3 regions of the Companilactobacillus pabuli genome follow, and region 2 is predicted to be linked to each of the others. Evidence: predicted binding sites of a transcription regulator. Region 2 holds the regulator's gene; each other region holds the start of a gene.
What was found. The regulator HrcA, encoded in region 2, represses chaperone genes, less so after heat shock. The targets are predictions, from matches to a motif close to TTAGCACTCNNNNNNNNNGAGTGCTAA.

Region 1: the regulator HrcA is predicted to act here: its motif matches at 1,562-1,588, upstream of G6534_RS02025 (ATP-dependent Clp protease ATP-binding subunit).
Region 3: the regulator HrcA is predicted to act here: its motif matches at 1,508-1,534, upstream of G6534_RS09630 (Hsp20/alpha crystallin family protein).

Annotation. Positions count from the first base shown of each region.
Region 1 is NZ_CP049366.1:427,228-430,517, reverse strand. It holds gene ptsP (phosphoenolpyruvate--protein phosphotransferase) at 1-1,043, opposite strand, end outside; gene G6534_RS02030 (phosphocarrier protein HPr) at 1,043-1,309, opposite strand; gene G6534_RS02025 (ATP-dependent Clp protease ATP-binding subunit) at 1,636-3,290, shown strand, end outside.
Region 2 is NZ_CP049366.1:1,309,142-1,312,431, forward strand. It holds gene grpE (nucleotide exchange factor GrpE) at 1-556, opposite strand, end outside; gene hrcA (heat-inducible transcriptional repressor HrcA) at 573-1,619, opposite strand; gene G6534_RS06355 (hypothetical protein) at 1,792-1,974, shown strand; gene ribF (riboflavin biosynthesis protein RibF) at 2,161-3,087, opposite strand; gene truB (tRNA pseudouridine(55) synthase TruB) at 3,100-3,290, opposite strand, start outside.
Region 3 is NZ_CP049366.1:1,970,745-1,974,034, forward strand. It holds gene G6534_RS09615 (APC family permease) at 1-73, opposite strand, end outside; gene G6534_RS09620 (helix-turn-helix transcriptional regulator) at 204-1,046, opposite strand; gene G6534_RS09625 (DUF488 domain-containing protein) at 1,074-1,433, opposite strand; gene G6534_RS09630 (Hsp20/alpha crystallin family protein) at 1,603-2,040, shown strand; gene G6534_RS09635 (LacI family DNA-binding transcriptional regulator) at 2,828-3,290, opposite strand, start outside.

The DNA.
Region 1 (3,290 bases), 880 kb from region 2:
GGTAAGTATGGCAAATGCTTGTCACCACCGATATCCATTGTACGGACAACGACTGGCTTACCTTTCATTCCTTCAAGAACCTTCTTGTAGGCCTCAAATTGATCATCTTCAGTTGGAAGTTTATCTGATTGCATGTACAAGAATTCTGTACGATACAAACCGACACCTTCGGCACCATTATCAATAACACCTTGTAAATCATCAGGAGTACCGATATTAGCAGCAATATCAAAGTGCTTGCCATCAGCTGTAACTGAAGGTTCGTCCTTTAATTTTTCCCATTCTGCTTTTTCTTCGGCAAACTTCTTGGCTAATTCAGCGTAATGTTTGATATCGTCATCAGTTGGTCCAACAATTGCAGCACCGTCTAAACCATCAACGATGACTGTATCGCCTTCTTTAACGTCTTTAGTGATTGTATCTGTACCAACAACAGCAGGTAGTTCCAAAGAACGAGCCATGATAGCTGAGTGGGCTGTACGACCACCAATATCAGTAACGAAACCTTTAACATACTTTTTGTTTAATTGAGCAGTATCACTTGGTGTCAAATCATGAGCAACGATAACAACTTCGTGGTCGATCAATGCTGGATTTGGTAATGCTACACCTAGTAAATGAGCCATAACACGCTTTGTGACATCGCGTACATCGGCTGCTCTTTCTTGCATGTATGGGTTGTCTGTCATTCCTTCAAAAATAGAAATGAAGTTTTCTGATACATCATGTAATGCTTGTTCAGCATTAACACTCTTATCTTTTACTTCTTGTTCAACGGCACCCGTAAATTCTGGATCAGCCAAAATCATCTTATGTGCATCAAAGACTTGAGCTTCTTCTTCACCTAGAGATTCCTTAGCGGTATCTCTGATTTTTGTTAGTTCATCATCTGATGTTGAAATAGCATCTTTAAGACGACTGATTTCTGCATCAGCATCTGAAATACTTTTCTTAGTGAAAGACAAATCTGGTTGAACTAAAAGGTATGCTTCTGCAGTTGCGATACCATCACTAGCTGCAATCCCTTTAATAGTTTTAACCATTATTCTGCCAAACCTTCCTTTGTCATTGTATCTGAAATAGCTACGATTGCGTCAGCAGCATCGTCACCATCGGCTGTAATTGTAACGTCAGCACCTTGGCCAACACCTAGTGACATAACACCCATGATTGACTTCAAGTTTACTGATTTACCTGAAAATTCGATGTTAATGTCTGAGCTAAACTTGCTAGCTGCTTGTACCAACATAGTAGCTGGACGTGCGTGGATTCCTGTTTCTGCAATAATGTGAAATTCTTTCTTTTCCATAATAAATACCTCACCATATAGTTATAAAATTCTGTAGGAATACTACAAATATTCACTAATTAATTTACCATTATCTTTCATTTTTCACAAGGGGCATGCTCAAAAAAAGTGAATATAAGCCAACTGCGATAAGACGTTTAACGCTTACAACGCTACTCCCTGAAAGCGTTTATATTATCAAACTTTTTCAAAGAAATTTGAAAAAATATTTTTATCTACTATTAATATAATAAAATTTTCCAATCTCAAGACTTAGCACTTGCATTCGTCGAGTGCTAATTATATACTACCGTTGTATCCTGTGATAGAGGAAAGGTGGGGTGCGTATGTTATGTCAGAATTGTCACAAGAATGAAGCAACAATTCATCTCTATACAAGTGTTAATGGTCAAAGGACAGAAATCAATCTCTGCCAAAACTGTTATCAAAAATTAAGAAATCAAGCTAACGAAGGTATGAATAATATGGCACAAAATCCGAACGGTGGATTTTCTAGTTTTGAAGACTTGTTCAACGCCTTAAACGGCGCACAACAACCTAATGCTTTCGAGCAACAAGGTCCCCAAACCCAAACTGGTGGCGGCAATGGAAATGGTCGCAGACCTAGAGGTAACGGAGTCTTAGATCAATATGGTGTCGATCTTACTGACCTTGCCAAAAAAGGACAGATCGATCCAGTTATTGGTCGTGACAAGGAAATTAATCGAGTAATTGAAATATTAAATAGAAGAACAAAGAACAATCCTGTTTTAATTGGTGAAGCAGGTGTTGGTAAAACTGCTGTTGTTGAAGGTCTTGCTCAAAAGATCGTTGACGGCGATGTACCAGAAAAACTACAAAACAAACACGTTGTACGTCTAGACGTCGTTTCTCTAGTTCAAGGTACCGGCGTTCGTGGTCAATTTGAACAAAGAATGCAACAACTTATCAACGAACTTCAAAAGAATCAAAATATCATCCTCTTTATCGATGAGATTCATGAAATTGTTGGTGCTGGTAATGCTGAAGGCGGCATGGATGCTGGGAACGTTTTGAAACCTGCCCTAGCCCGTGGCGACATTCAACTAGTCGGTGCAACAACTTTGAATGAATATCGGACAATTGAAAAGGACTCTGCTCTAGAACGTCGTCTCCAACCCGTTCAAGTCAATGAGCCAACTGTTGATGAAACTATTCAAATTCTTAAGGGTCTTCAACCTAAATATGAAGATTATCATCATGTTAAGTACTCTAGTGAAGCTATTACAGCTGCAGCTGAATTATCAGCTCGTTATATCCAAGATAGATTCTTGCCCGATAAGGCTATTGATTTGATCGATGAAGCTGGTTCAAAGAAGAACCTACAAATCAATCACGTCGACATGGCTGACTTAGACAACAAGATCTCCGATGCCGAAGTCCAAAAGCAAGCTGCCCTACGTAATGAAGATTACGAAAAAGCTGCTTATTATCGTGATCAAGTTACAAAATTCCAAGATATGAAGAATAGCAACAAGGATGAACCTGCTGGTCAAAATATCGTTACCGATAAAGAAATCGAAAAAATTATCGAAGAAAAGACCAACATCCCTGTCGGTGAATTACAATCTAATGAACAAGCTCAATTAAAGAACTTGGAACCAGATTTGAAGAAACACTTGATTGGTCAAGATAAGGCCGTCGGTGATGTAGCACGTGCAATCCGTCGTAACAGAGTTGGCTTTAACAAGTCTGGTCGTCCAATTGGTTCCTTCCTATTCGTTGGACCTACTGGTGTTGGTAAGACAGAGCTTGCTAAACAACTTGCTCGTGAACTATTCGGTTCCGAGGATTCAATGATTCGTTTCGACATGTCTGAGTACATGGAAAAGCATTCAATTTCTAAGTTGATCGGTTCACCTCCCGGGTATGTTGGTTACGAAGAAGCTGGTCAATTAACTGAAAAGGTTCGTCGTAATCCATACAGTCTAGTTCTACTAGATGAAATTGAAAAAGCTCACCC
Region 2 (3,290 bases):
GTGCAACGACAACCATTGCTGGACGTAAGACACGATCTTCAAGTTTGTATCCCTTTTGTAGGACTTGAACAACAGTATCTTTTTTGTGATCATCATCTGCGGGAACAGTTTGAACAGCTTGAGCAACTGCAGGATCAAACTTCTCACCTGCATTGTCGATAGCTTTTACATGATTGTCTTCCAATGCTTTAACCATGTGTTGTTGAACCATCTCGATACCCTTTTTCAATTGTTTACTTGAGTCATCGGTAGCTTCAACATTCAAAGCACGTTCCAAGTTATCTAAAACCGGAAGAATTTCAGTAGCTAGCTTTTGTCCGTCATATTTAAGCATGCCAGCAACTTCTTTTTTATGACGATTATTCATATTTTGAATTTCAGCTTGGCTTCTTAAGAACTTATCTTCCAAGTCCGCATTCTTGGCTGTTAGATCCTTAATTTTTGCATCTTTGGGATCAACTTTTTTTTCGGCTGGCTTTTTTTCAGCCTTTTTATCATTTTTTGAAGCTTCCTCTTTAGCAGTCTTCAAATCTTGATCTTTTTGTTTATCTGCCATTACTTCCTCCTAAATTTCAAGAATCATCATACCTTGAATAATAATCAATTAATCTTTTTGCTAACTCAACTCTAAATTCGCCTAACAAACCAATCAATTGCGAGTAGTGCATCGTCGTTGGACCAAGTAAGGCAATGACACCTTTACCGTGATGTCCAACATCATAATTAGCAGTGATAATACTGTAATTCTTCAGTGCATCACTACCTAATTCGCTTCCTAAACGAACCTTGATTCCATCATCTAAAATTGATGGATCCAATAATTTTCTCAAATCATTGCTTTGATTAATAATCGAGAACAATGACTGAACTTCCGACATATCGTCGCTATTAGCATAATTCAAAAGATTCAATTGACCGTCGACATAATACTTCTCTGATTCAGCCTTCTTAAAGAGTGAATCCATCATATCCAACAAACCATCTGTTGAATACATATATTCGGAAAGAATTGCTGGGACATCGCTATGAAGCATTTGGAGAACTTTATTAAGGGGTTGTCCAACCAATTTGTCATTCACGATGTTGACGATTTTTTCAATTAATGAAGTATCAAAATCATCATCGACAGTATAAATATTATTTTCTACATTATTATCACTTGTGACAATGATTGCCATAAGCTGATGTGCGTTCAAAGGGACAATTCTAAATCCAGTCAAACGGATCGAACTACTTTCTGGTCCCAATGTAATTGCGGTGTAGCTGGTCAAATGAGATAAGATCTTGGCGGATTGTTCGATAATATCACCGATTTGATGATATGTTTTACCGAAGTCTTCGTCAATTCTTTGGGCAATATCTTGTGGCACACTAGTTGGTTGCACCAGATGATCAAGATAATAGCGATATCCCATTGCTGAAGGAATTCGACCTGAAGAAAGATGAGTCTTCTCGAGATACCCAACTTCTTCAAGTAAAGCCATTTCGTTTCTGATTGTCGCAGAACTTACATGAAATGGTAATTCATTCATCAATGTCTTCGACCCAACCGGCTGGCCGGTATCTGTAAATATGCGCACGACTTCTCTCAAGATTGCATCTTGACGTTGTGATAGCATTATACCGTCCTCCTTTTTAGCACTATTCATACCTGAGTGCTAACAATGTAAAATATAACAATCTATCCTTATAGTGTCAAGTATGCACGCTCATTTTTCATAATTATTTCATAAAAGCCTTTATTATTATCAACGTTGAAAAAGAGAACTACTTGGTTTGCAGGTTCTTTCTTTGGTTAACGATAAAATTCCGTCCTCCACAGCAAAGAAAATTTGGCTGGAACGTAGTGGGCACGATTTTGAGCTTTTGCATAAACCAAGTGCGCAAAATCTCAAAACTCGGCCTTATTCTAAGCAACAAGTTGCTAAGAATAACCTCACTACTGAGCCAATTTTCTTTGCTGTTCCGGACTAGAGCAGTGATTTTATTTCTTATATCAATAAATTAAAAACATCTACTTAGATAATAGTGTGCAAGTAAGCATGGGCACTATATTTAAAGTAGATGCTATTTTTGAATTACACGAAATAAGTAATAAAAAATGTTATCTAGTCGGTAACCTAACTCAAGAAAGACCCATTTGCACCTCAAGTTCTCCTTTTACAATACTTTTAAGGAATTACGTTTATCTAATTCTAATTGCTTGATCAAACCGTCTGCTCCGTCAAATTTCACTTCGCCACGTAAATATTTGACCCACTCGATTACTACTGGTTCTCCATAAATATCTCGATTAAAATCAAAAATATTGGATTCAATCGTAATACCAGTGTTTTCTTTGAAAGTAACATTGTAACCTACTGAGGTCATTGAATTGTACCAAACCCCATCTACTTTTATTTTAGTAGCATAAACACCAATTGAAGGAATCACTTGATCACCATCGACAGCTATATTGGCTGTGGGATAGCCGAGTGTCCGCCCGCGTTGTAGACCATGAATGACTTTGCCTTGGTTTTGATAATTGTAGCCTAAAAACTCATTTGCTTCGGCAATCTTGTCATTTGTAATGAATTCTTTAATAGCACTTGAACCAATTTTTTGATCATTGATCAATTGTTCTGGCACCATGACGGTTTCAAAATTACCTTTTGAATAGTTGGGTAAATTAGCCATATTAGCAACATCTTTTTTGCCATAAGTATAGTCAAAACCTGCAACAATATATTTAGCCTTGAGGTCAATCATATACTGATCTACAAATTCTTGGGGTTTGAGATGAGCAAAGTCAGGCGTGAATTTTACAAAGTAAAGATAATCCACTCCTAGTCCTTCGATCAATTGAGCTTTACGACTTCTCGTTGAAAGATATTTAAAATTAGTTTCATGTTGATAAACAGTTCTAGGTGAACGATCAAAAGTTAAGAGAATCGATTTCAAATTATGCTCTTTGGCCAATTTCACACCCGTTTTGATAACTTTTTGATGTCCCAAATGTACCCCGTCAAAAAAGCCCATGATCAAAACTGTTGCTTCAGTCGGCAATTGTTCTTTTTTTAGCGGATGTTTAACATTAATAATCTGCATAATTACCCTCTTTTACTTGTTGTTCAATAACATCAAATCTGGAATCCACATATTTCTAACTTTATCATACTTGTAAAGTGCCTTGGTAACGCCATCTCTTTGTACTCGTAATTTTTTAGTTTTGTCCGAATCAACGTCACTTTCTTCTAAGAATCCCCCGTGACTGACACGAACATCCCACTGTTCATCATTCAACTCTAAAC
Region 3 (3,290 bases), 660 kb from region 2:
CGAGAGTCTTGGTAAGTCTAGAATCAGCTTTTAAATAAGTCGCCACTGATTCCTTTTTAAAGACATTTTTCATGAAAATTTACCCCTTAATTTGCGTAAAATGAATTACACTAAGTTTAAATCTTACTACAATATTTTTAATAAAAAAAGGCAATCTTCTCTTGTATTTCAGAAGATTACCTCAATTTTTTTTAATAATTATTCTAATTATTACCCTCGGTACGATATTTCGTTGGTGCTACCCCAGTATATTTCTTAAAGGTTTGACTAAAATAACTCAATCTAGTGAAACCTAAAGCATCGGAAATATCATTGATACTCTTGTCAGATTCCTTTAATAAGAGCATCGCTTTTTGAATCTTACGTGCATTCAAGTAAACTGAAAAACTCAATCCCGTCTCTCGCTTAAACAATTTACTAAAATAATAATCTGATAAATAAACTTTACTCGAAACTTGATCCAACGTTAATCTTTTATCTAAATTACTATCAATATACTCTATTGCGGAAATAATGGAAGCATTTGACGTTGACATTGTCTTAATTTGTTGCAAGGCTTTGCCGTCACTATCGTCTAAATCATCAATAGTTTCATTAACATCTAATGCGTATTTGATAATAAAGTCATCAATACCACGGTTTTCAATAATAAGCTTGGCTATTCCCTCAATCATTGAACGCAAATAAATCACTTGGTCATTCAATCTACGCATCAAATCTAGTCTTTTAGGGCTGACTTCAGTAGTATCCTTGGCTACACAAATTTTTCCAACCCGTTGATTCAATTGAGAAATACGAATTGGTGCATCAGCATATTCCATATGATATTTACATTTATGAATACTTAATTTTGACAAATCTGCTTTTTTATCCTTTTGCGTCAAGGAAGCGCTTTCTGAAAGTACGCCAAAAATACCTGCTCGCAAATGGTCATCATTTCCCAAAACAAAGACTGCTATATCATTAGTTTGGGCATATGCCTGCAGCAGGCGAATTATTAATTTCTCGTTACTAGATAATAAAGACTGTAAATCGAACTCTTCCATTTCGTTAGCCAACCTCATTTACAATATTTAAATGGTTTTATTTAGATATTCCATGAGGACTACCGCATCATTGTGTTCTTCGTCTTTAGCACTGTATAAAATCAAAACATCTTGTTCTTGCAAAGCGGACTTAATTTCCGTTAAGAATTCAGGCGTATAAGGATTCTGATTAATTTCTTCCAAGTATTTCTTCTTGAATTCAGTATATTTTTCAGGATCGTGTCCAAACCATTTTCTCAATTCCGCTGACGGGGCAATTTGTTTTGCCCAAAGATCAAGTTTGGCTCTGACCTTAGACATTCCACGTGGCCATAGACGATCAACTAAGACTCGATAGCCTTCTGGTAATTCCTTGTCGTAAATACGTTTCAAAATTAGTTTAGTCATTTAACTAACCCTCTTTTTTTCATGTTAATTATATCACATAAAATTATTTATTATTTATGGATCTTTTGCCAATTTTATCACTCGACAATTAAGAGTGCTAAATTCTTGAACTTCCACCCAAAAGGGTCTTACAATGTATTTGTAATGAAGGGAAAGGAAGTAACACAGTATGACAAATGAAATTATGGATCGTAACAATTTAATGAGAAATTGGTTCAACAATGATTCTTGGATGAACAATTTTCCATCCATATTTGACAACAATTTCCCAGAAGATTCAACATTAAAGACTGATATTAAAGAAACTGATAAAGATTACGAGGTTCATGTAGATATGCCTGATTTTAACAAGAAGGATATCGACATTAATTATGAAAATGATGTACTAACAATTAGTGGTCATCGTGATAGCTTCAACGACCACAATGATAAGAACGGTGATATGATTATGAGCGAACGTTCAAGTGGCCGTTACATGAGACAATATCACTTGCCAGCAGTTGATTCAAAGAGTATCAAAGCTACTTATGACAAGGGTGTTCTAGAAGTTAACCTTCCAAAGCTAGAAAAGAAGGTTGAATCAGGACATCACATTGATATTGACTAATAATTTAAAAATATCAATTTAACTTCGACTTTTCAGAGAAGTCCGACTTACTGCATTTTGTTCGGTATGGTCGGGCTTTTTTTTGTTGATTCTTGCCGTCCTCCATAGCAAAGAAAATTTGGCTGGAACGTAGTGGGCACGATTTTGAGCTTTTGCATGAACCAAGGGCGCAAAATCTCAAAACTCGGCCTTATTCTAAGCAACAAGTTGCTAAGAATAATTTCACTACTGAGCCAATTTTCTTTGCTATTCCGGACTAGATAGTGTTTTTATTTTTTATATAATAAAAGACACAATTGCACCTTCACAGTTTCTTCACATTTTATAAATACATTTTTCATATTAATAAAGTACTATATAAATTGTAGATGAGAGATGTAATAAATCCCTTTTCTCACCCCCTATAACATATATATATTTAATCCCCTAATTTAAAAAACACCTTTCCCCGAGGTGTTTTTTTACGTATTTTAGGTATCTGCTAGTAGTAGTTATACACAAAATAAGCTATACTGATATATGCAGAGTGGAATTTTTCTACTCTCATGGGATGTAGTATTAAAATACTGCAAAAGGACTTAAGAATTTATAAAATTTAAAAAGACTTATCTATAAACAGGGCTATCCAAGTTTTACGTAATAAAAAATATTAAAACTATTTTCTGATAAGCCTGTAACAAACGAAAAACTGATAAAAGATGACTATACTTTTATCTTCCCCCCTATAACAAAATAAATCCCCTAAAAAGGGCATCCTTTTCTGATTAAGGATGCCCTTTTTGCTTACCTATTCTTCATTTAATGTTCCACGTAAAATCAATTCTGATGGAATCATCTTCTTCACAACGTCTTTTTCAAAGATAGACCAAAAAGCATATTCGCCAATTTCAGTCAATTTGTGATCAACCGTAGAAAAATCCATCAAACGGCTGTAATCCAAATCTTCCTGACCGATAACTGGGATTTTCTTCTTCATTTTGATCAATTGTTGAATTACCCCGGCTGCAACTTGGTCACTATTAGCAAAAATCACCTGTAAATCAGGATCTTTCTCTAGTAAATATTGAGCACCGAGATTACCACCTTTAAAATCTTTAGCTTTATTGTAAACGTGGTCTTGATCGATTTTCTTATCAAAAACTTGACGATAAGCGTGTTTAATTAATTTGGTCGACTGGCTTGAAGATTCTTTACGACTGACCGTAACGCCGATATGGTCAAAATTATGTTGCTGCAACACTTCGAAAACA